DNA from 4 places in the Sphingomonas aliaeris genome. Region 3 is predicted to be linked to each of the others. Evidence: predicted binding sites of a transcription regulator. Region 3 holds the regulator's gene; each other region holds the start of a gene.
What was found. The regulator LexA, encoded in region 3, represses DNA repair genes until DNA is damaged. The targets are predictions, from matches to a motif close to GTTCCNCNCTTGTTCT.
Positions count from the first base shown of each region.

Region 1: a site for LexA is predicted at 2,934-2,949, ahead of H5J25_RS14225 (putative DNA modification/repair radical SAM protein). Genes of this name have one in related genera too.
Region 2: a site for LexA is predicted at 2,056-2,071, ahead of H5J25_RS18735 (ImuA family protein). Genes of this name have one in related genera too.
Region 4: a site for LexA is predicted at 2,457-2,472, ahead of recA (recombinase RecA). Genes of this name have one in related genera too.

Region 1 is NZ_CP061035.1:3,021,269-3,026,691, reverse strand. It holds gene H5J25_RS14235 (energy transducer TonB) at 1-276, shown strand, start outside; partial or broken gene H5J25_RS14230 (UdgX family uracil-DNA binding protein) at 289-1,681, opposite strand; gene H5J25_RS14225 (putative DNA modification/repair radical SAM protein) at 1,678-2,931, opposite strand; gene H5J25_RS14220 (hypothetical protein) at 3,137-3,286, shown strand; gene H5J25_RS14215 (asparagine synthase-related protein) at 3,371-5,218, opposite strand; gene H5J25_RS14210 (chromosome segregation SMC family protein) at 5,241-5,423, opposite strand, start outside.
Region 2 is NZ_CP061036.1:20,110-25,532, reverse strand. It holds gene H5J25_RS18760 (hypothetical protein) at 1-246, shown strand, start outside; gene H5J25_RS18755 (SOS response-associated peptidase) at 321-944, opposite strand; gene H5J25_RS18750 (HU family DNA-binding protein) at 993-1,262, opposite strand; gene H5J25_RS18745 (hypothetical protein) at 1,304-1,480, shown strand; gene H5J25_RS18740 (hypothetical protein) at 1,474-1,923, opposite strand; gene H5J25_RS18735 (ImuA family protein) at 2,092-2,853, shown strand; partial or broken gene H5J25_RS18730 (Y-family DNA polymerase) at 3,017-4,553, shown strand; gene H5J25_RS18725 (error-prone DNA polymerase) at 4,550-5,423, shown strand, end outside.
Region 3 is NZ_CP061035.1:1,644,800-1,650,222, reverse strand. It holds gene H5J25_RS07810 (TonB-dependent receptor) at 1-570, opposite strand, end outside; gene H5J25_RS07805 (molybdopterin molybdotransferase MoeA) at 862-2,046, shown strand; gene lexA (transcriptional repressor LexA) at 2,102-2,776, shown strand; gene H5J25_RS07795 (ComEC/Rec2 family competence protein) at 2,667-4,928, opposite strand; gene gltX (glutamate--tRNA ligase) at 4,986-5,423, shown strand, end outside.
Region 4 is NZ_CP061035.1:1,918,371-1,923,793, forward strand. It holds gene H5J25_RS09080 (hybrid sensor histidine kinase/response regulator) at 1-1,838, shown strand, start outside; gene H5J25_RS09085 (response regulator) at 1,875-2,228, shown strand; gene recA (recombinase RecA) at 2,547-3,641, shown strand; gene H5J25_RS09095 (glutathione S-transferase family protein) at 3,948-4,586, shown strand; gene H5J25_RS09100 (dicarboxylate/amino acid:cation symporter) at 4,602-5,423, opposite strand, start outside.

The DNA.
Region 1 (5,423 bases), 1.4 Mb from region 3:
TATCCCAAGGCGGCGGCGCGGGCCGGTATCGGTGGAACGGTATGGGTGCGCTACACCGTGACGCCGAAGGGCCGCGCGCAGGACTGTCGCGTTACGCGGTCGAGCGGCACTGCCGAGATCGACGCCGTGACCTGCGCGCTGATCGAAAAGCGGTTTCGCTATCGCCCCGGCACTGATGCGGCGGGGCGGAAGGTCTCGTCCGTGGTGGAGGAAGATCACCACTGGGAAGTGACGCGCGATTTCGGCGGAGAAGGGGACCAGCCGCCCGAGCGGTGAAAGGCGTTCCGATCAGGCGGGAACACGCGCGGCGGCGGTGCGCAAATCCTCCACGAACCGCGCATATTCCTCCGCTTTTGCAACCTCGTCCGGTAACCGCAGCAAAAAGCTGGGGTGCACGGTGATCCACGCTTCCCCGCCGCCATCGGGCAGTTCCAGCGCTCGCCCACGCTCCTTGCCGATCGTCACGACCCGCCCAAGCAGGCTCCGCGCCGCGGTCGCGCCGAGTGCCACGGTGACCTGCGGCTTGATCAGCGCGCGTTCCTGATCGATCCACCAGCGGCACGCGGTGATCTCCCCCGCGCCGGGCTTCGAATGGATGCGTCTTTTACCGCGCTGTTCGAACTTGAAATGCTTGACCGCATTGGTGACGTAGACCCGCGCCCGATCGATTCCGGCCTCGGCGATCGCGCGGTCGAACACCTGTCCCGCGGGGCCGACGAACGGGCGTCCGGCAAGATCCTCCTGATCGCCCGGCTGCTCGCCGACGAACATCATGCGGGCATCGACGGGGCCTTCGCCGAACACCGTCTGCGTCGCATCCTGATACAGCGGGCAGCGCGTGCAGCCGGCCGCCTCGTCGCGAAGCGCCGCCAAGGCCGCCTCGATATTTCCGCCGACCTGCGATCGTGCGACGTCGATCATTCCGCTCTCCCGCGCGCGCGCGCCTGCGATCAGTTCGGATACCAACGCCGTTTCCGGCATGTTTTTCCAATATTTACGCGGCATCTCCTTCAACATCGCGCCGACTTTCAGCCGGGCTGGATTGAAGATGGAGGCGTAATAGGTCTTCCACACATCCTCGATCGGATCGCCGCCGGGGGCGTCGCTCTTGACCGCACCCGGCCCCTGTTCCAGCCGCGCACCATCCCAGTGGATCGACAGATCCGGCGTCAGGATCGACCAGTGCATCGATGCGAGATCGATCGATGAAGAACGCTGCATTGGCGCGGACGATATGGTGATCGGGCTCGAACCATGCGACGAAACGGGGCGTGCCCTCCTCATCCACTTCCCGGAACCGGACGAACGCGCGCATCTTGTGGATATCGCGCCGCACCTCCTGCGCCAGACCCTCCAGCCGACGGACGAGTGGATCGGCGGCGTCGTCCATCAGGCGAGGTTGCGTGCGAAGCCGGGTGAGCGCCGTGTAGAGCAACGAAAAGCGTTCCGGCGTGCGATGCAGGACGGCCTTGCGCGCGAGGGTCACAAAGGCGCGGGGAACGGAAAGGCGATCGGCGGGCGGGGCGGGAAGCGTCTGCCCGGAACCTGCGAACAGGTCTTCGGCCGCGTCGCCGACCTGCCAGATCACGTCGCCCGGCGGTACGTCGTCCACCGCCAGCGCGCGTGCCGCATCGCGCCAGCCGTCAAAATCGTCCGGCTCCGCGAGACGGACGGTCTTCACCCGAACAGTTCCATCTGCTTCGGCTTGGGTTTCGCCATGACGACGCTGGTCAGGTCGGCCCGGTCGCTGAGCGCTACGGGACGCCAGTCCTCCGCGATCAGGAACGGGCGAACCTTGGTGATCGACGCGGTAAGACGGGCGACATCCGCCAGATGCAGCTTGCGCCAGCGACGCGCCGTCAAAATGTTGTCGACCGCCTTCACGCCAAGCCCCGGCACGCGCAACAGCATCTCGCGCGGTGCGCGGTTCACATCGACCGGGAACGATCCGCGGAACTTCAGCGCCCAGGCGAGCTTCGGATCGATATCGAGAGGGAGCATGCCGGTCGCATCGTCCGCCGCCGCGACGACATCGGCGGTCGAATAATCGTAGAAGCGGATCAGCCAGTCCGACTGGTACAATCGATGTTCGCGCATCAGCGGCGGGCGCTGCAACGGCAGGATCGCGCTGGCATCGGGGATCGGCGAAAACGCGGAATAATAGACGCGCCGCATCCCGAACCGGTCGTACAGCGTCGACGCCTTGCGCACGATATCGCCGTCCGTCGCGGCATCGGCGCCGACGATCATCTGGGTCGACTGGCCCGCGGGTGCGAACTTGGGCGCGGATTTGTAGCGCTTGCTGGCGTCCGCGGTATCGACGATCGCGGTCTTCATCTCGCCCATCGCGCTCGCAATCCGGACATCCGACTTTTCGGGCGCAAGCCGCTTCAGTCCGGATGCGGTCGGCAGTTCGACGTTGATCGACACGCGGTCGGCATACAGCCCCGCCTGATGCACCAGTTCGGGATCGGCGTCGGGAATGGTCTTCAGATGGATGTACCCGCGAAAATGGTGATCCTCGCGCAGGCTTCGCGCGACCTCGACGATCTGCTCCATCGTATAGTTGGACGAACGGATGATGCCGGACGATAGGAACAGGCCCTCGATATAATTGCGCTTGTAGAAGGATAGGGTCAGCCGCACGACCTCCTCGGCCGTGAAGCGCGCGCGCCGGACATTGCTCGATTTCCGGTTGATGCAATAGTGACAGTCGAAAATGCAGCTGTTGGTCAGCAGAATCTTCAACAGCGAGATACATCGGCCGTCGGGCGCATAAGCGTGACAGATGCCCATCCCGCCATCCGTCGATCCCACGCCCTTGCCGTCACGGGAATTTCGTTTCGACGTGCCCGATGACGAACATGACGCGTCATATTTCGCGGCGTCCGCCAAAATCTCCAGTTTCTGCTGAACGTCGAGTTGCGCCATCGGTTCGCTATATGTTCTTATTTGTGAAGAGTCGACCGATGATGTTCGATTCCTTGGTTTTTTCCGGCGCTCATCACGACTTTATGTCGGTGGGGCTGAGCCATCGGGCGCCCTCCCACCCGCTAAAAACTCGTTTGGTTACCCGCCCTTAAGCATTCCGTGCGCATCTGGCCTTCGCAGAATATCGCTGGTTGGAAGATCGTAAATGACCGACATGGACACGCAGGCCGTAGAGGCCGTCCCTCGTAGGATATGGGTGACACCCGCCGTCATCACGGCATCGATCGTCAAGCACTCGAAGGGACCAATGTCGGTCGGCCTGGGCGAAGAAACCACCGACGATATCGGCAGCTGAGACGGGGTTTCGAACCACATCCGCGACATCACGCCGAATTGCGGCCGCTGAACCACCGCCGATAATCGGCAATCATCAGCACGATCAGTGCCGCACTCTTTTTCTCTCCCCAATCCCGGTCCGATCGAAGCGCTTCGGCGATGGCGTCGCGATCGACCATCTCGTCCGGCAGGTTCCTTGCGCGCGCGACAAGCTGGGACGCGGCGGCGGAACTCGCCTCCGCGATTTCGGGCACGCGCAGGTCGTTGTGGAAGCCCCGGTCCTGGAATTCGGGGGATAGACGTCGGCCAGTGCCGTTCTCGCAAGATAGCGGTTCCGCCCATCCTTGAAATACAGCGCTTCCGGAACCGCCAGCGCCAGTTCGACAACCCTTTTGTCGTGGAACGGCCGGGTCATCGCGAGCCCCTCGACCCACGCCGCCATATTGATCGCCGAATCGGGGATCCGTGCGCTCACCCGCGCGATGGTATTGGCGAGCAGTTTCTGTCTTTCGACCGCCAGCCCGGCGTCCATGCCGATATCGCCCTCCACAAGGACGTTCCGGTCGATCGCGTCGTCAAGCGCATCGGCGCGCACGAACCGGTCCAGCCGAAGCCGCCTGGTTCGCCGCCCCGTCAACGCCTTGATCCGCTGAACCACAGGTTGGACCGCGAGCCGGACATGCGAGACGATCGCGCGGGGCAGCGTCGTTCCGTACCGCCTCCGCTCCGCGCGAAGCTCCCGCACATAAGCGCGAAGGTCGCCGCGTTGAAGCAGACGGGCAAGCGCGCCGGGGTCCCGCGGGTTCAGCGTATAGTCGCCGCCGTGTCCGTCCATCAGCAGCCGGACACCCTCGGCCGCCGCGATGCGTGCCGCCTCCTGATAGACGTAATGGATCGTGGATGGCGGCCCATCCAGCAGCGGGATCGCCTGATCCAGCCCGCCGAACGGCTCGATCCCCTCGCGCGTCAGGAACCGGACGTCCAGATGCGGCATATGGCGTGCGCAATGTTCCACCATCGTTCGGGCATCGTGCTTGAATTCCCCGCGCCGCGCCTCCGGCATGACCGATGCGATGCCCAGGATCGTGCGCCCATGTTCCGTCAGTACTGGCCCCGCGAGACCGGCGATCGCGCTGCTGTCGAAGCCGCCGCTCATGTGCAGCGCCGGACGCCGGTCGAGCCGCCGGACCCGGCACGCGACCGCTTCGCTAAGCACGCGGCGATAGGCGGATACGTAATATGCCTCGTCACGCCCGACATGGTCCGACAACGCCTCGGGCACCCAGTAGCGGGTCCGATTCACCTGCCCGTCCAGAGCGACGGTCATCCGCTCGCCACCGGCCAGACCATCGATCTCCTTGAACAGCGTCGGCGCCGCATCCGCATCGCGGATCACCAGCATGCGCCGCAGAACGGCATCGTCGTCCATCTCGCGCGGCACCTCGGGGATGGCCCACAAGGCCTTGATCTCGGAAGCGAAAGCCAGGAAATCCGCGCCGCGATGGAAGAAAAGGTGACGCTGGCCCATATGGTCGCGCGCCAGCACCAGTCGGCGTGCGCGCCGGTCCCACACCGCGAAAGCGAAATCGCCAAGCAGATGACCGGCACATTCCTCGCCCCAGCGTCGATAGGCGGCAAGGACGAGCGCGCTGTCCGGCATGTCGCGGAGCATCGCCGGCGCGATCTCCAGCGCCTCCGCCAGATCCTCGCGATTGTCGAGACGGCCCTCCACGACCAAAGTCACGTCGCCACGATCGTCGCTCAGCGGCTGTGCATCGAACATGTCCTCGCGGTGAACGCGCATCTTGCCATAGCCGATACAGACGGGGCCGAGCGGAGCGATGTCGGTACCGTCCGGCGTCCGGTGCCGCATCGTCGCCGCCATGCGCGCCACGATCCTGGCGTCGGCTTCCCTGCCGTCAAACCTGATGATGCCGAAAATCGCGCTCATTGCCGATGCTTATAGCCCCGCATCACTCCGCCGCCAGCAAGCTCTCCGCGCCGCCCAGATCGACCGAGACGAGCCGGCTGACCCCCTGTTCGATCATCGTGACGCCGAACAGCCGATGCATGCGGCTCATCGTCACCGCATTGTGCGTGACGATCAGATAGCGTGTCTTCGTCTCGCGCGTCATCGCGTCCAGCAATCCGCAGAA
Region 2 (5,423 bases), on a different replicon from region 3:
CCCGAAATACCGGCACAGATTGCCGACGACCAATCATCAGAAAGCATTGCCGCTGCTTTCAGAGCGCAAGCATACGATCTCATGGACAGGTCACCGATCGCCGCAGCTCACCTCGTCCTCGCTGCCGCGACACTCGCCCCGGAATGTGACGACGAGCGAGACGTCGCCGACCAGTTCTCATTTGTCATGGCCGACTTCGCGATGGGGCTCGCAAGGATCCATCATCGCGCCCGCGCCCGCCTATAATCGAAGAGCGCCTGTCCTGGGCTCCACGAGCGCGTTGCGGTTGATCACCTCGATCGCGTCGCTGCTGAGGGTGGTCATTCGACGCGCATCAGCTGGGAGGGGTAGGGCGCCACGGCATCCTTCAGCTCATCCCAAGGCGCCGAGAGCCACCGATCGTAGTCCTCGTCGTGCAGGATCACGGGCATCGCCTTCGGGTGAATGGGAGCCACGACAGCGTTCGGCTCGGTGGTCAGGAAGCCATAAGCGTTGCCACGCTCGGTCGGCCGCCAGATGCCGGCGAAGGCGAAGATCGGCCGGCTAGGAACTTCGAACCAGTGAAGCGGCTTTTTCCCGTCCTCGCCCGGGGCCACTCCGTACTCCGAAAAGGCAGTCACCGGCACCAGGCAGCGCCGTGCCGGCGTCGTCAGCATGGACCGCCAGAAGCTTGAGCTGAGATTCCGCACGTTCGTGACGTATTTCGTCAGCTTGGCGGCCGGATCCCGCTTGCTCGGCACCTGGGTAGGGACGCCCCATTCCATGCGCTCAATCTTCCGATCGGCGCCGTCCTGAACCACCACTGCTCCGTAGAACGGCGTCTTCTTACCAGTCGGAAAGACGTCGCCGGCCGGAAACGTCTCGTCCGGCTCATAGGGCGGGCGGATGCCGAACGTCGCAGCCACCTCGGCCTGCTTCGCCGTCAGCCGATACCGATTGCACATCCGCGCCTCCCATCCGGCGCCGGCAGACTGGTCGCCAGCGCGCTTACCTCAGAGCTTGTCCTTCAAGCCCTTGGCAGCTGTGAAGGTGACCTTCTTGGAGGCTGCGATTGTGATCGCCTCCCCGTTCGATGGGTTACGGCCCTGACGTTCCGGCCGTTCCTTCACCGTAAACTTCCCGAAGCCGTTGATCGAGACTTCCTCACCCTTCACCGCAGCGTCTGCAATCTGATCGAAAACAGCATTGATTGCCTTCTTCGCATCCGCCTCGCTCGAGCCGGTCGCACCCGCAACGGCTTTGGCCAATTCACCAATGTTCATGCTAGATCTTCTCCGTTGATTGAAACGGTGAGACCTTAGCCATGGCGAGCGATGATACAACGACCGTGCTGGACGAGGCGAATGCCGCAGCCGTCCGCTTGATGGTCGAGAGGCTGGCCGACCATGACGTGATCGAGGTGTTCAACCTGACCGGCGGGCTGGGACCTGTCGCAGATCTTGCTGCCGAGCAGATGAAAATACGGGAGCTGGATTACTGAACCCGCGCAATCCGTTCGCGTGTGACGCGCGGATCTTCGTACAAGTCGCGGACGGCGCGAACACGAAAGAGGTTCCACCAGCGCTGCCAACGATGCTCGGCCGCGTCGTGGAGCATGTGGCACCGCTGACATAGCGCCTTGAGGTTGGCAGGAGCGTTGTTGCCTGGGTCGTGGTCGAGATGGGCACATGCCAGGACTACGAAGGTCATCCGTACAGAGGCGAGGACGAAGCCCCCTTTGATCGCAATGCGCTTGCCTCGATCCGAGCGCCAACACTTCGATTCCGCATCCCACCACCGCCCGTCGCCGAGATGGGCCACACGGCGGAGATGCGGACGAGCACACCGCTCGCAGCGCGCGCCGGCACGCTCGAAACGAACCGATCGCGAGATCTGTTGCCAATCGATCGGATAGAGCCAGCGGTTCTCAGGGCGGATCGGCATAGCGATTCTATGAGTCAGGCGCGCCCAGAACGGAAGCGCTTTTTCCCGCTTTGTTTGCTGTCCGTTGCGCAGCCGTTCCGCCTGAATCGATGAACCGATTGGATGCGAGCTTGACCGATGGAGCGAGGTAACGGAACATAAAGGGAACGAGTAGAGTCTTAGAACATGATGTCCGCCGCCCTCGATTCCTTCGCGCCCAGCATAGCGCACCTGCGGACGATCGCCACGCCAGTGACGGAGTACCGGGTGCTGCCATTCGGCGTCGATGAGATCGACAGCAGGCTCGGAGCAGGGGGATTGCGCGCCGGTGCGCTTCACGAGGCAACCGCGCAGAGTGCGGCGCTGGTCGACGATGCGGCAACGACGCTGTTCCTTGCCGGGATCGCCGCCCGCGAGGCTGCGAACACCGGAGGTCCCGTTCTATGGGCGAGCTGCAGGGCCGACCTGTACGCTCCCGCCTTGGAGCAAGCCGGCCTCGCCTCTGCCAACGTCATCTACGCTCAGCCGCAGGACGATGCCGCGCTACTGGCCGTGATCGAGGACGCGGTCCGAGACGGCACACCTTCGGCCATCATTGCAGAAGCGAGCAAGGTAGCGATGGTCGCAACGCGTCGCTTGCAGCTGGTGGCAGCAGAAGCCGACATGCCGGTGCTACTTCTCCGCCGTCGCCGCGGCCGTGACCAGGATCCGTTTTCCGAGCCTTCCGCTGCCTGGACGCGCTGGCGGATCGGCTCCGCGCCTTCGGCGCGCTTGGACGTCGCGGGTGTGGGAAGAGCGCGGTGGTCGGTTGAACTCGCACGCCAGCGCGGTGGTGCATCCTTCTCCCTGATTGTGGAGGGCAGCGATGAGACGGGTCGTCTCGCTGTTCCTGCCGAACTTGGCCATCGAGCGGCTGAGACGGTTGGAACAGCCCGCTATGCGGCCGCCTGAGCGGCCCTCTTTGCAACTGCCGATAGACGACGACCCGGGTGCCTGTTCGGTGCCGCGGGGCGGCGGTTGGCGACCTGGTGCCAAGTGGGCGCGATCCAGCGCGCAGTCGCGCGAAGAAGTCGAGGCTCAGATCGCGTCACTGCCGGTCCACGCCCAGCCGCCCATGCGTGAGCTTGGCAGGAGATCCGAAGCGGCAAGCCACCCGTACAAGGCCCCGACGCTCGCTCCGCGGGTTATCGCGCCTGCCGCAGCTCCGGTCCAACACGCGCCGGTCGCGCTCGCCGGAAAGGTCGGTAGGCGGGAGGAGGTAGTCGCCGCCTGCACTGGCGCGCAGGCCCTCGGCATCCACCCCCGGCATGGCGGCGACCCATGCACGTGCGCTGGTGTCGGATCTCGACTTCCGTCCGGCAGAACCTGACGCTGACGCGGCGCTGCTCGACAGGCTGGCGTTGTTGGCGGTCAGGCGCTGGTCCCCGATCGCGGCCGTGACGCCGCCAGACGGCCTCTGGATCGATCTCGCCGGCTGCGACCACCTCCACGGCGGTGAGGAGCGGTTCTGCCGGCGTCTGGTTGCCTTCTGCCGTCGTGCAGGCTTCACCGCGCGCGTTGCCGTCGCAGACACCCCTGGCGCTGCCCATGCGCTGGCTCGCTTCGGCAAGGGTGACCTCATCCGCGTCGGACCTCACGGGACAGCGGACGCACTTGCTCCGCTGCCGATCGCAGCATTGCGGCTCGCACCCACGGCGCTGGCCGCAGCGCGTAAGTTTGGCTTCGACCGGATCGCAGATCTGCTGCCGGTCGCGCGCGGGCCGTTAGCGCGTCGTCTTGGCCTGCCCGCAATCACCCGGCTCGATCAGGCACTGGGCGGTGTCGCAGAGCCGATCACGCCGCGTGACGACCCGGAGGTGCCCGCAGCCGAGCGCCGGCTGCTGGAGCCGATCGGGACCGCCGAGGCGATCGAGCAGGTCATGGGCGATCTGCTGCGCGATCTCGCCGTGGTCCTTCAGGCGAAAGGGCTAGGTGCGCGATCGCTGCGCCTGACGTGCTTGCGCGTCGACGGGACCGAGCAGCTCGTGGCGGTCGGCACCTCCCGGCCGACACGCGAGGTGTCACATCTCCTGCGGCTGCTGAAGCTCAGGATCGAGCGCATCGATCCCGGCATGGGGATCGAGCAATTCGCGCTTGTTGCCCCGCACACTGAGCCACTCGACGCCGTCGATCTCGGGGCCGTCCTGGCGGGCGAAACGCTGGTGCGCGATCCGTCGCGGCTGGTCGACGTCATTGCCGGCAGGATTGGTGTGCGGTCCGTCTTCCGCATCGCACCGGTCGAGAGCCATGTGCCGGAGCGAGCCGTCACCCACTCCGACCCAAACGAGGTTCCGGGAAACTGGCCGGCTTGGCAACGTCCGATCCGACTGTTTCCACATCCGGAGCCACTGCACCGGGTGATGGCGCTGATGCCCGACCAGCCGCCACGTCGGTTCGAGTGGCGCGGCAAGATCTACAAGGTTGTTGCCGGTGACGGTCCTGAACGCGTCCATGGCGAGTGGTGGCGACGTGACGCCGAGGTATGGGCCGTCCGCGACTATTACCGCGTCGAGGACGAGACAGGCGGTCGCTTCTGGGTGTTCCGCCGCGGCGATGGGTTTGAAGACGACACCGGCGACCTGTCCTGGTGGATGCACGGGGTCTTCGGATGACCCACTATGTCGAGCTCCAGGTGCTCACCCACTTCTCGCTGCTTCGTGGCGCGTCCAGTCCGGAGGAGCTGTTCGCGGCCGGGGCGCTGCTCGGCTATCCCGCGATCGGCGTCAGCGACATCGGCACTGTCGCTGGCGTGGTCCGCGCATGGGAGGCGCAGAAGGCGACCGGCGTCCGTTCAATCGCCGGCACTCGCGTTGATCTCTCCTGCGGCCGTCGCCTGCTGCTCTACCCGACCAACCGTCCGGCCTGGTCGCGGATCACGCGACTGCTGACGGTCGGCAAGACGCGGGCAGGGAAGGGGGGCTGCCTTCTTCACTGGCACGACCTGGAGCCATGGTCGGAGGGCGTCATCGCCATCCTGCTGCCTCATGAGGCGGACGAGGAGAACCTTGCGGCGCTGAAGGACCTGAAGGCGGTGTATGGGCGGCGCGGCTACATGGCGCTGTTCCAACGGCGCCGTCCTGGCGATGCCGTCCGGATCGATGCTCTTGCCCGCCAGGCGGGCGGTGCCGGGGTGCGCGCCGTCGTCACAGGCGACGTGCTCTACCACGCGCCCGAGGCGCGGCTGCTGCAGGACGTGGTCACCGCGGTGCGTGAGAAATGCACGGTCGACGAGCTTGGCTACCGCCGCGAGGTCAACGCCGATCGGGCGCTGAAATCACCCGACGAAATGGTGCGGCGCTTTCGCGCCTATCCTGACGCGCTGCAAGCGAGCGTCGACATAGCGCGGATCTGCACCTTCGATCTCGGCGAGCTTCAGTATCAGTACCCGCATGAGAAGCTGATCGACGGGCTGACTGCGCACGAAGCACTGCAGCGCTTGGCGGATGAGGCCGTCGACCGGATGTTCGATGGCAACGTGCCCC
Region 3 (5,423 bases):
TGCCGATCCGCGGCCCTGGAACACCTGGCTCGGGCGGATCGTGTCGAACTTGATGATGCCTGCAGTCGTGTTGCGGCCGAACAGCGACCCCTGCGGCCCGCGCAGCACCTCCACCTGGTTGACGTCGAACACCGGGTTCGACTTCAGCACGACATGTTCGAGCACGACATCGTCCTGGATGATCGACACCGGCTGCGATGCGCCGAGGTAGAAATCGATATTGCCGAGACCACGAATGTAGAAACGCGGGAAGATGCGTCCGGTCGTGCTTTCGGCATATAGGCCGGGCACGCGACCGGCGAGCGACAGGATGTCCTCGCCGCCCGACTGGATCGTACGCAGCGCTTCGCCCCCGACGACCGCGACCGATACCGGCACGCGCTGCAGGTTCTCGCTACGGCGCTCCGCGGTCACGACGATCTCGCCGATTTCCTCGCCCGCGCCGTCGCCTGAAGTCTGCGCGACGGGTGCCGCCCCCGCGTCCTGCGCAAAGGCCGCTGCCGGGATCATCATCGCGCCGATTGCCGTGCCGACCAGCAAGGCGGATTTCGCGAAAGTCGTGTTCAACATCATGTGTCCTTGGATAAAAATTCGATTCGACCGCGTCCTTCACGTGCGGCGACGGGCTTCCCGGTAAATCCGGATGCCCTCGTCTCGTCACATGCTTTCGGCCGATCCCCGCCCGCGACCGGCGCCTATGATCCGATTGAGACCGAATCGTGACACCGGTCGTTCCGGCTTGCGAATTGCCGCGGTGTGTGACGTCTTGGACACACTTCAGAAACAATTGATCGCAGGGTCTTAGCCTGTTTTCCGAACACCCCCTGTCGCCACGACTAGGTTCGTGACACTGGTTCATCGATGCACCCCACCCTCCTCCCCGTTGCCGAAGCCCAGACGCGGCTGTTCGCGCTCGCCCGCCCGCTCTCGACCGAAACCGTGCCGTTGGCCGGGGCCGCGGGGCGCTGGACCGCGGAGGCCGTGGACGCGAACCGTACGCAGCCGGACAGCGATCTCTCCGCAATGGACGGATACGCCATCCGTCATGCGGACCTGCCAGGGCCATTCGCGCTGATCGGCGAGAGCGCCGCGGGGCACGCCTTCAGCGGCACCGTCGGGCTGGGGCAGACCACCCGCATCTTCACGGGGGCCGCGATGCCCGGCGGGACCGATTGCGTCCTTGTACAGGAAGATGCGGAACGCCAAGATCTCACGATCCGGCTGTCAGGCGAAGGACCGCCGCGCGTCGGCAGCAACGTCCGCCCGCGCGGGCTGGATTTCTCGACCGGTGACGCCCTGATCGAGAAGGGCCAACGCCTCACACCGGCCGGCCTCGCCCTCGCCGCGATCGCCGGACACGCGACCCTGCCCGTCGCGCGCCGCCTGACGGTCGCGATCGCCGCGACCGGCGACGAGCTCGCGCCGCCCGGCACGCAGGACCCGGGCAAGTTGCCCGAAACCAACGGCCTCATGATCGCCGCGATGCTTCGCGACTTGCCGGTCGAGATCGTCGACCTCGGCATCATACCGGACGACCTGCCGACGATGACTGCCGCCTTCGCCGCCGTCCGCGCCGACATATTGGTCACGACGGGCGGCGCGTCGGTCGGCGATCACGACCTCGTCCGCCCGGCGCTGTCGGCGGCAGGCGGGTCGATCGATTTCTGGCGCATCGCCTTGCGTCCGGGCAAGCCGATGATGGCCGGGCGGCTGGGCGATGCCGTCGTCCTGGGCCTGCCGGGCAATCCGGTCTCCGCATTCGTGACCGCGCACCTGTTCCTTCGCCCGCTGATCGCCGCCATGTCCGGCGCGACCGATCCGCTGCCGCGGCCCTTCCCCGCACGGCTCGGCGAACCGATCCGCGCGAACGACCACCGGCAGGACTATCTGCGCGCCGAATTGCGTGACGGACTGGTCTTCGCATCGACGGTGCAGGACAGTTCGATGCTGCGGACGCTCGCCCGCGCGAACTGCCTTCTCGTCCGCGATCCGCATGCGGCGGCCGGCCAGATCGGCGATGCGGTGGAGATCCTGCCGATCGCTTGACTTCCCTACAAGTGTTCCATAAAAGTTCCGCGTCTGTTCTGACGGAGGAACGCGAATGCTCACGCGTAAGCAGCATGAACTTATCTGCTTCATCAACGATCGGCTCGAGGAGTCCGGTGTCTCGCCCTCGTTCGAGGAGATGAAGGAGGCGCTCGATCTGAAGTCGAAGTCCGGCGTCCACCGCCTGATCAGCGCTCTGGAGGAACGCAAGTTCATCCGCCGCTTGCCGAACCGCGCCCGCGCGCTCGAGGTATTGAAGATGCCGGAGCGCGGCGAGGTCACCGCAAAGGTCAAGCTGGAAACAGCCGAGCCGTCGAACCTCCGTCCGCTGCCGCAGCCCGCTAACGACGTGATCGAAATCCCGCTGCACGGCCGGATCGCCGCCGGTGTGCCGATCGAGGCATTCGAGGGCAGCGCGATGCTGGCCGTGCCTGCCGCCCTGCTCGGCGGCGGCGAGCATTATGCGCTGGAGGTTTCGGGGGATTCGATGGTCGAGGCCGGGATTCTCGACGGCGACTATGCGCTGATCCGCCGTGCCGACACCGCGCGTGACGGCGAGATCGTCGTCGCTTTGATCGAGGATAGCGAGGCGACGCTGAAATACTTCCGCCGCGAAGGCGCTATGATCCGGCTGGATCCCGCAAACCGCGCCTATGATCCGCAGCGTTACGCCCCGCAGCAGGTTCGCGTGCAGGGTAAGCTCGCCGGTCTGCTCCGCCGCTATGTCTGAAATCCTGCGCTCCGGGGACCGGTATCCGCCACGGATGCCGGTCCCCGGTTTGCATCACCGTGACGACCTTTTGCCGCGACAGGGTGATCGCGACCCCACCCGTTTCCGAAAGCGCTGGCCGGTCCAGCTTCAGCCATCGGGGTTTGCACGGTCCCGGCAAGCGCCGTTCGCTGACCACGATGTCCGCCGTCGCGCAGGCCGCGACAAGCTCCTGCACCGGCATCAGGTAGATGCTGCGAGTTGCGAGTATCCGCCATGTGCGGCCTCCCGCCGTCCGGTCGATCGCGCATAGGTCCCGGTTGCATCGCGCATCCCGCTGTTCCGACAGGAGAAGCGGCACGCCATCCATGCCGCCATTCTCGGCCAACATGCTCGACGTATAGTCGCCGGCCCGGTCTCGCAACATGGCCAGCCCGCCGTTCGTCATGCGCACCGCAAGATGTCGCCCGTCGCCCGTGACCAGAAGATCCGGCGCCGGTGTCGCCAGCGCCCAGACGAGCCCCGCCCCAAGCGGTATCACGCCCAGACGCCGCCACCGCGTCCGCCACAATGCGATCCACAATCCACCGATCACCATCGCGGCAAACGCCCCGCCCGGCATCGCCGGAAGTGCGGCAACCGAACCCGGCGCTTCAGCGGTCGTCCGCGCGATCCACAGCAACACGGCCAATGCCTTGCCCGTCAGCCACCAGAACGGTGCGCCAAGACCAACCGCATCGAACGCAAGGGCGAGCGCTTCGAGCGGCATGATGACGAACGTCGTCAGCGGGATCGCCACGATATTCGCCGCCACGCCGTACAATCCCGCCTTGTGGAAATGGTACAGGCCAATCGGCAGCAACGCGATCTCGACCGCGAGCCCTGTCACCACCAGCGCCCCGATCGCGCGCGCGAACCGTCTCCATCGCGCCTCTTCGCGCGCGGATATCAACGCCTTCACCCCCGGATGCTCGTTCAGAGCGACGATCGCGGTGATCGCGGCGAACGACAATTGGAAGCTCGGCCCCGCCAGCGCTTCCGGCCACATCAGCAGCACGACGACGGCTCCCGCCGCGATCAGCCGCAGCGTCATCGCCTCCCGCCCCATCGCCAGCGCAACCAGCACCAGCAACGCCGCGACGCACGACCGGATCGTCGGCACCTGCGATCCGGTCAGCAACGTATAGCCGATCGCCGCCCCTGCCCCGGCCGCCGCGGCGATCAACGGCAGCCTGAACCGCAAGGCGAGCCAGGGGCTGAGTGCCAGCAGGCGCAGGACGATCATCATCGTCGCCGCCACCACCGCCGTGATATGCAAGCCGCTGACCGACAACAGGTGCGCCAGCCCGGAGCGGCGCATTGTCTCCGCGTCCGCCTCCGAGATCGCGCCCTCGTCCCCTGTCGCCAGTGCGCTCGCGATCCCGCCTGCGCTTCCGCCGAGACTGTGCTCAATATGCTCCGACAGCCGCTGCCTGAGTCCCGGACCATTGCTGTCACCGCCCGAGAGTATGCGAACCGGTGCGAACCCGCGCCCGGTGCCACTGATCCGGTCGAACCACGCCACGCGGGCATAATCATAGGCGCCCGGCACGGCGGGTTGCGGCGGCGGCATCAATCGCGCCCTCAATGCGATGATCGAACCGGTCGAAAGACCCGCGGGGACATCGGCCAGTGCCAGATTGACCCGAATAAACGCGGGCAACACTGTCAACCGGGCGCGGACACGCGAACCGCTCGCGCCCGCATCGATCACCCGCGTCGGTGCCAGCCGCAATCGCACCAGTTCGCGCGCCGGAAGCGGCTCCAGCCGTTCCACTTTCGCTTCGAACGCCACGATCGTCGGCCGCGTCAGAACAGCGCCGCCCGCCCTTTCCGCGCGCGCCCACACCGACGCCAGCCCGATTAGAAACGCCAGTGCCGCGATGAGGACCGCGCGCGATGCACGATCGCCCCGCCCGATCGCCGCCGCGCCCAATGCCACCGCGCCCGCCAGCAACATCGCGACGATCCACGCGGCTTCATCGGGCAAAAGGAACCACGCCGCGATCCCCGCGCCCAGCATCACCGGCAGCCACAGGATCAACTGGTCCCGTTCCGCCTCCAGCCAATCCGCAACGCTGCGGCGCCGTGGAACCCGATGACGCGCGACGATTTGAAGCGGCCATGGTCGCATGCTAGGGGGCTGTGCGGCTGTACTGGCCATCACATTCAAGTCTGGGAGCAAGCGCGGTTGGGCGCAACACAAGAAGCAGGGGCCGCCGATCTGGCGACGCCCCCGGCCAAGAAGGTCGTCACCCGGTTTGCGCCTTCGCCGACCGGTTTCCTGCATATCGGCGGGGCCCGTACGGCGCTGTTCAACTGGCTGTACGCTCGGCACACCGGCGGCGATTTTCTGTTGCGGATCGAGGATACGGATCGCGCGCGCTCGACCCAGCCTGCGATCGACGCGATCCTCGATTCGATGTCGTGGCTCGGTCTCGATTGGGATGGCGAGACGGTCTATCAGTTCGCCCGTGCCACGCGTCATGCGGAGGTCGCCAACGAGCTTCTGGCCGCCGGCAACGCCTATAAATGCTATGCCACGCCCGAGGAACTGACGGCGCTGCGTGAGTCGCAAAAGGCCGCCAAGCAGCCGATGCGCTACGACGGCCGATGGCGCGATCGTGCG
Region 4 (5,423 bases), 270 kb from region 3:
TCGTCGGACCGACCGGCGACCGGCTCGGTTCCGCCGGCATAATGACCGTATTGATCGGTCCGGAAGGGCGCATCCGCAGCGCGAACCGCGTGTTCCGCGCCCGCGCTATGGGGCAGGACGACGGAGCGGCCTCGGGCCGCGACTTTGCCCGTTTCCTGATCACCGACGATCACGGACAGGTGCGGTTCGAACGCGAAGGGCTGAACGGCGTGCCGTTACGCGTGCTGCAGATCCCGTTCCTCGAAGGGGACGACGCGCCGATGCTGGTCGCCCTGCTCGACGAGGAAGCCAATGTCGCCACACCGGCGATCGGCGGCAATGCGACGGCGCATGTCCGCAGTCTCGTCAGCCTGATGCCCTTCGGCATGGCGCTGGTCGACCGCGACGGACGCTTCATCCAGATGAACGACGCGTTCGCGCGCGCCGCGCAGGTCGATCCGCACGCGCCGCCGCTCTATCCCGGCGATCTGCTGGTGCGTGAGGACAAGGGCGTGGTGGCGGATGCGATCCGTCGCTTCGCCAACGGCGCGACGCATTCCACCGACCTCGCGGTACGGCTGAAGGATCATCCGGACGAGCCGGTCGCGCTGTCGATCGCCGGCGCGCGCGGGCTTGGCGAGGCGGCGGTGCTGCTCAGCCTGAAGGACAATGGCGAGGAAACGCGGCTAAAGCGTGAAGTCGCGCAGGCGACCAAGATGCAGGCCGTTGGCCAATTGGCGGGCGGCGTCGCGCACGATTTCAACAACATCCTGACCGCGATCATCGGACATTGCGATCTCATGCTGATGCGCCACACGCCGGGCGACAGTGATTATGACGACATCCAGCAGATCCGCGCCAATTCGAACCGCGCGGCAAGCCTGACACGCCAGTTGCTGGCGTTCTCGCGTCAGCAGACCCTGCGCCCGCAAGTGCTGCAATTGCCGGACGTGATCTCCGAAGTGTCGAACCTGCTCAAGCGCTTGCTGGGTGAAACGGTGACGTTGACGGTCAAGCACGGGCGCAGTCTTGGCGCCGTGCGCGCGGATCCGGGGCAGCTCGAACAGGTCGTCGTCAACCTCGCGGTCAATGCGCGCGATGCCATGATGGCCAAAGGCGGCGGCGGCATCCTGTCGATCCAGACCAAGGGCGTTTCCGCGGCGCAGGTTCGCCACATGGGCAACGATATCCTACCGATCGCCGACTATGTCGCGCTGGAGATCGCGGACACCGGCACCGGTATCCCGCCCGAAATCCTGCCGAAGATCTTCGAGCCGTTCTTTACGACCAAGGAAGTCGGCAAGGGCACCGGCCTGGGCCTGTCCACCGTGTACGGCATCGTCAAGCAATCCGGCGGCTATATCTTTGCGGACAATAACAAGGGCGGGGCGGGGACGACCTTCACGATCTTCCTGCCGGTCCACACCGCCACCGCCGCGCCAGAACCCGTGCGCCCGCCCGTGGTGGTGAAGGAGAAGGCGTCCGATCTGTGGGGCACGGGCACGATCCTGCTGGTCGAGGACGAGGACATGGTGCGCGCGATCGCCGAGCGTGCGCTGGTGCGCCAGGGCTATACCGTTCTGACCGCGGAACATGGCGAGGCCGCGCTGGAAGTGCTGGCACGCAACGACCGGCCGGACCTGCTCATTTCGGACGTGATGATGCCGATCATGGACGGCCCGACGATGGTGCGGAAGGCGCGCGAGCGGTACCCCGATCTCCCGATCCTGTTCATGTCCGGCTATGCGGAGGAAACGCTGCGCAAGTCGATCGATCTGGACAATGTCCAGTTCCTCGCCAAACCCTTTTCAGTGCAGCAACTTGCCGAAGCGGCTCGCACCGTTCTGGCTTCGAAATAGGTTGGCGCGCGCAGGGGCTTTGGCTAAGGCCGTCGCATGACGTCTCCACAGCGCATCCTCGTCGTCGAGGACGAACCCTTGATCGCGATGATGCTGGAGGATTTCCTCGAAGTTCTGGGTAAGGACATGGCGGGTCAGGCCGATAATGTCGGCGACGCGCTGGCGCTCGTCGATGGCGGCGGGATCGATGCCGCGATCCTCGACGTTAACCTGCGCGGCGGTGAAAAGAGCTGGGCGATCGCCGACGCGCTCGCGGAACGCGGCGTACCGTTCGTCTTCGCGACCGGCGGAACGCAGGACGGCCTGATTGAGGAACATCGCGACCGCCCGACCTTGGCCAAGCCCTTCACGATGGACGGCGTTTCCAAGGCGCTCGACGCACTGGCCTGAACGGCCGGGGTTTCCCGGGCGCTGACTGCTTTACCTTTCGGAACACTATCCGGACGGTTTGTGCTTAGCGTGTCGAAGCACTTGGCCATCGCGTCGCTGCCGACGAGACGCGAGCCGCAAAGATAAGGGTATCCAACGCCCGACGGCACCCGTAATTTTCGCATACCCGGTTAGCGGCAAGAATTGTGCCCCGATTCCAACGCCTCCCGACCTCTGAAAAATTCATCTGTTCCGCACTTGTTCTGGCGGAACAAATGCAATACATCTCCAACAGCAATTGAATGCATTTGGTGTTCGGTCTAGCGACGGAGGCTTCTGGTGGCGGTATCTTTGAAGGTCATAGACAGCAAAATGGCAGCAGCTAACGACAAGGCCGCAAACGAGCGTGCCAAGGCTCTCGAAGCCGCACTCGCGCAGATCGATCGTGCGTTCGGCAAGGGTTCGGCAATGAAGCTGGGCTCGAAGGAAGCGATGCAGGTCGAGGCGATCTCGACCGGGTCGCTCGGTCTGGATATCGCGCTTGGCGTCGGTGGTTTGCCGCGCGGTCGCGTGATCGAGATTTATGGTCCTGAATCGTCGGGCAAGACGACGCTTGCGCTGCACGTCATCGCCGAAGCGCAGAAGACCGGCGGTACTGCCGCGTTCGTCGACGCGGAACATGCGCTCGATCCGGTCTATGCGAAGAAGCTGGGCGTCAACATCGACGAACTGATCGTGTCGCAGCCGGATACGGGCGAGCAGGCGCTGGAGATCGTCGACACGCTCGTCCGGTCGAACGCGATCGACGTTCTGGTCGTCGATTCTGTCGCGGCACTCGTTCCACGCGCGGAAATCGAGGGTGAGATGGGCGATAGCCATGTCGGCCTTCAGGCCCGTCTCATGTCGCAGTCGCTGCGCAAGCTGACCGGATCGATCAGCCGCTCGCGCTGCATGGTGATCTTCATCAACCAGCTGCGCATGAAGATCGGCGTGATGTACGGTAATCCGGAAACCACGACGGGCGGCAATGCGCTCAAATTCTATGCCAGCGTGCGTCTCGACATCCGCCGGACCGGACAGATCAAGGATCGTGAGGAAATCATCGGCAACACCACGCGGGTGAAGGTCGTGAAGAACAAGGTCGCGCCTCCGTTCAAGCAGGTCGAATTCGACATCATGTACGGTCAGGGTGTGTCCAAGATTGGTGAGATCCTCGATCTGGGCGTCAAGGCGGGGCTGGTCGAGAAATCCGGCGCATGGTTCAGCTATGACAGCGTCCGCATCGGCCAGGGGCGCGAGAATTCGAAGACGTTCCTGAAGAACAATCCGGAAATGTGCGATCGTCTGGAACAGGCGATCCGCACGCGGACGGACAAGGTCGCCGAAGAGATGATGGCCGGCCCAGAGCCAGAGGACGACACCGACGAGGTCTGAGGTCCAGCGCCGCCCGGCCGACGGGGCGGCGGGATGCCCCGGCTGTCGCGCCGACCGAGGCTCCGTGACCTCGAAAGGCGATAAAGCGAATATCGGTCGCTGGGTATCGCGACGGAAATTACACGGCGGCGTGCCCGTATCGCGCGTCGCACACACATGGAAAGGCTCGCCCGCGCTGGCGAGCCTTTCGCGTTGGCGTTTGCGGTCGCCGTCGGGCTGACCCACGCCATGTCCGTGGCATTGCAGTGGATTTACCGGCCGCAGCGTGATTAGGGTCGATCCGGAACAGACAGACCGGAGCGCGCCATGACCTTGATCGTTCATCACCTCGAAAATTCGCGCTCGCAACGCATCCTGTGGATGCTCGAGGAACTCGGCCTGCCTTACGAGATCAAGCGATACGAACGCGACAAGGTGACGATGCTTGCCCCGCCCGAATTGCGCGCCGTGCATCCGCTGGGCAAATCGCCGGTGCTCGAAGACACCGAATCCGCTGGCGGTCGCGTGATCATCGAAACGGGGGCGATCTGCGAATATCTGGTCGAGAAGGCCGACGGCAAGCTCGGCGCACCTGCGCATCGCGATTCGGCATTATTGTACCGGCAGTTCCTGCATTATGCCGAAGGCTCGATGATGCCGCCGCTGCTTCTGCTGCTGGTCCTCGGTCGAATCCCGTTCTTCGGCAAGCGCGCGATCAAGCGGGTCCAGCCGATGGCCGCCGTCCATCTCGATTTCGTCGAAAGCGAACTTGCCAAGCGCCCGTGGCTCGCCGGCGAGGAACTGACCGCCGCCGACATCATGATGAGTTTCCCGCTGGAGGCGGCACGCGGTCGCGCCGGGCTGGATGGCTCGAGGCCAGCGACGATCGCATGGTTGAACAAGATCCACGCGCGCCCAGCCTACCAGACCGCGCTCAAGAAGGGCGGCCCCTACGCCTATGCGTAAGGGCCGTACCTTCGCTCAACCCTGAAAGCTGTCGCGATCGACCTTCGGGCCTGTACCCGCAGGGGCGGGGAGCGGTTCGATGACTGGCGATTCCAGCGGGTCGAGCTGCCCCTCCCACTTCGCGATCACCGCGCTCGCGACGGCGTTGCCGACCACGTTGGTGGCGGATCGGCCCATGTCGAGGAAGTGATCGACGGCGACGATCAGCAGCAGCCCGGCCTCCGGAATATCGAAGAAGGCGAGCGTCGCCGCGATGACGACCAGGCTGGCGCGCGGCACGCCCGCCACGCCCTTCGACGTGACCATCAGGACGAGTAGCATCAGGATCTGGTGCCCGAGCGTCAGCGGAATGCCATACGCCTGCGCGATGAACATCGTCGCGAAGGTCATGTAGATCATCGACCCGTCCAGGTTGAACGAATAGCCCAGCGGCAGCACGAAGCTGGCGATGCGCGGCGGGACGCCGAACCGGTCCAGCGCCTCCAGCGTACGCGGATAGGCGGCTTCCGACGATGCGGTCGAGAAAGCGAGCAGCAGCGGCTCGCGAATATACCGCACCAACTGTGTCGTCCGCGGCCCGACGATCAGGAAGCAAACCCCGATCAACAGGCACCACAGGATGCCCATGCCGATGTAGAAGGTCCCCATAAAATAGGCGAGGCTGGCGATGATCGACGGTCCGCGTTCGGCGAGCGTCCCCGCCACCGCGGCGAACACCGCAAACGGCGCGAACCGCATGACATAGTTCGTCACCTGCAGCATTACCTGCGCCAGCGCGTCGATCCCGCGGACCAGGGGCGCGGCCTTCTCGCCCACCGCGGTGATCGCGACGCCGAC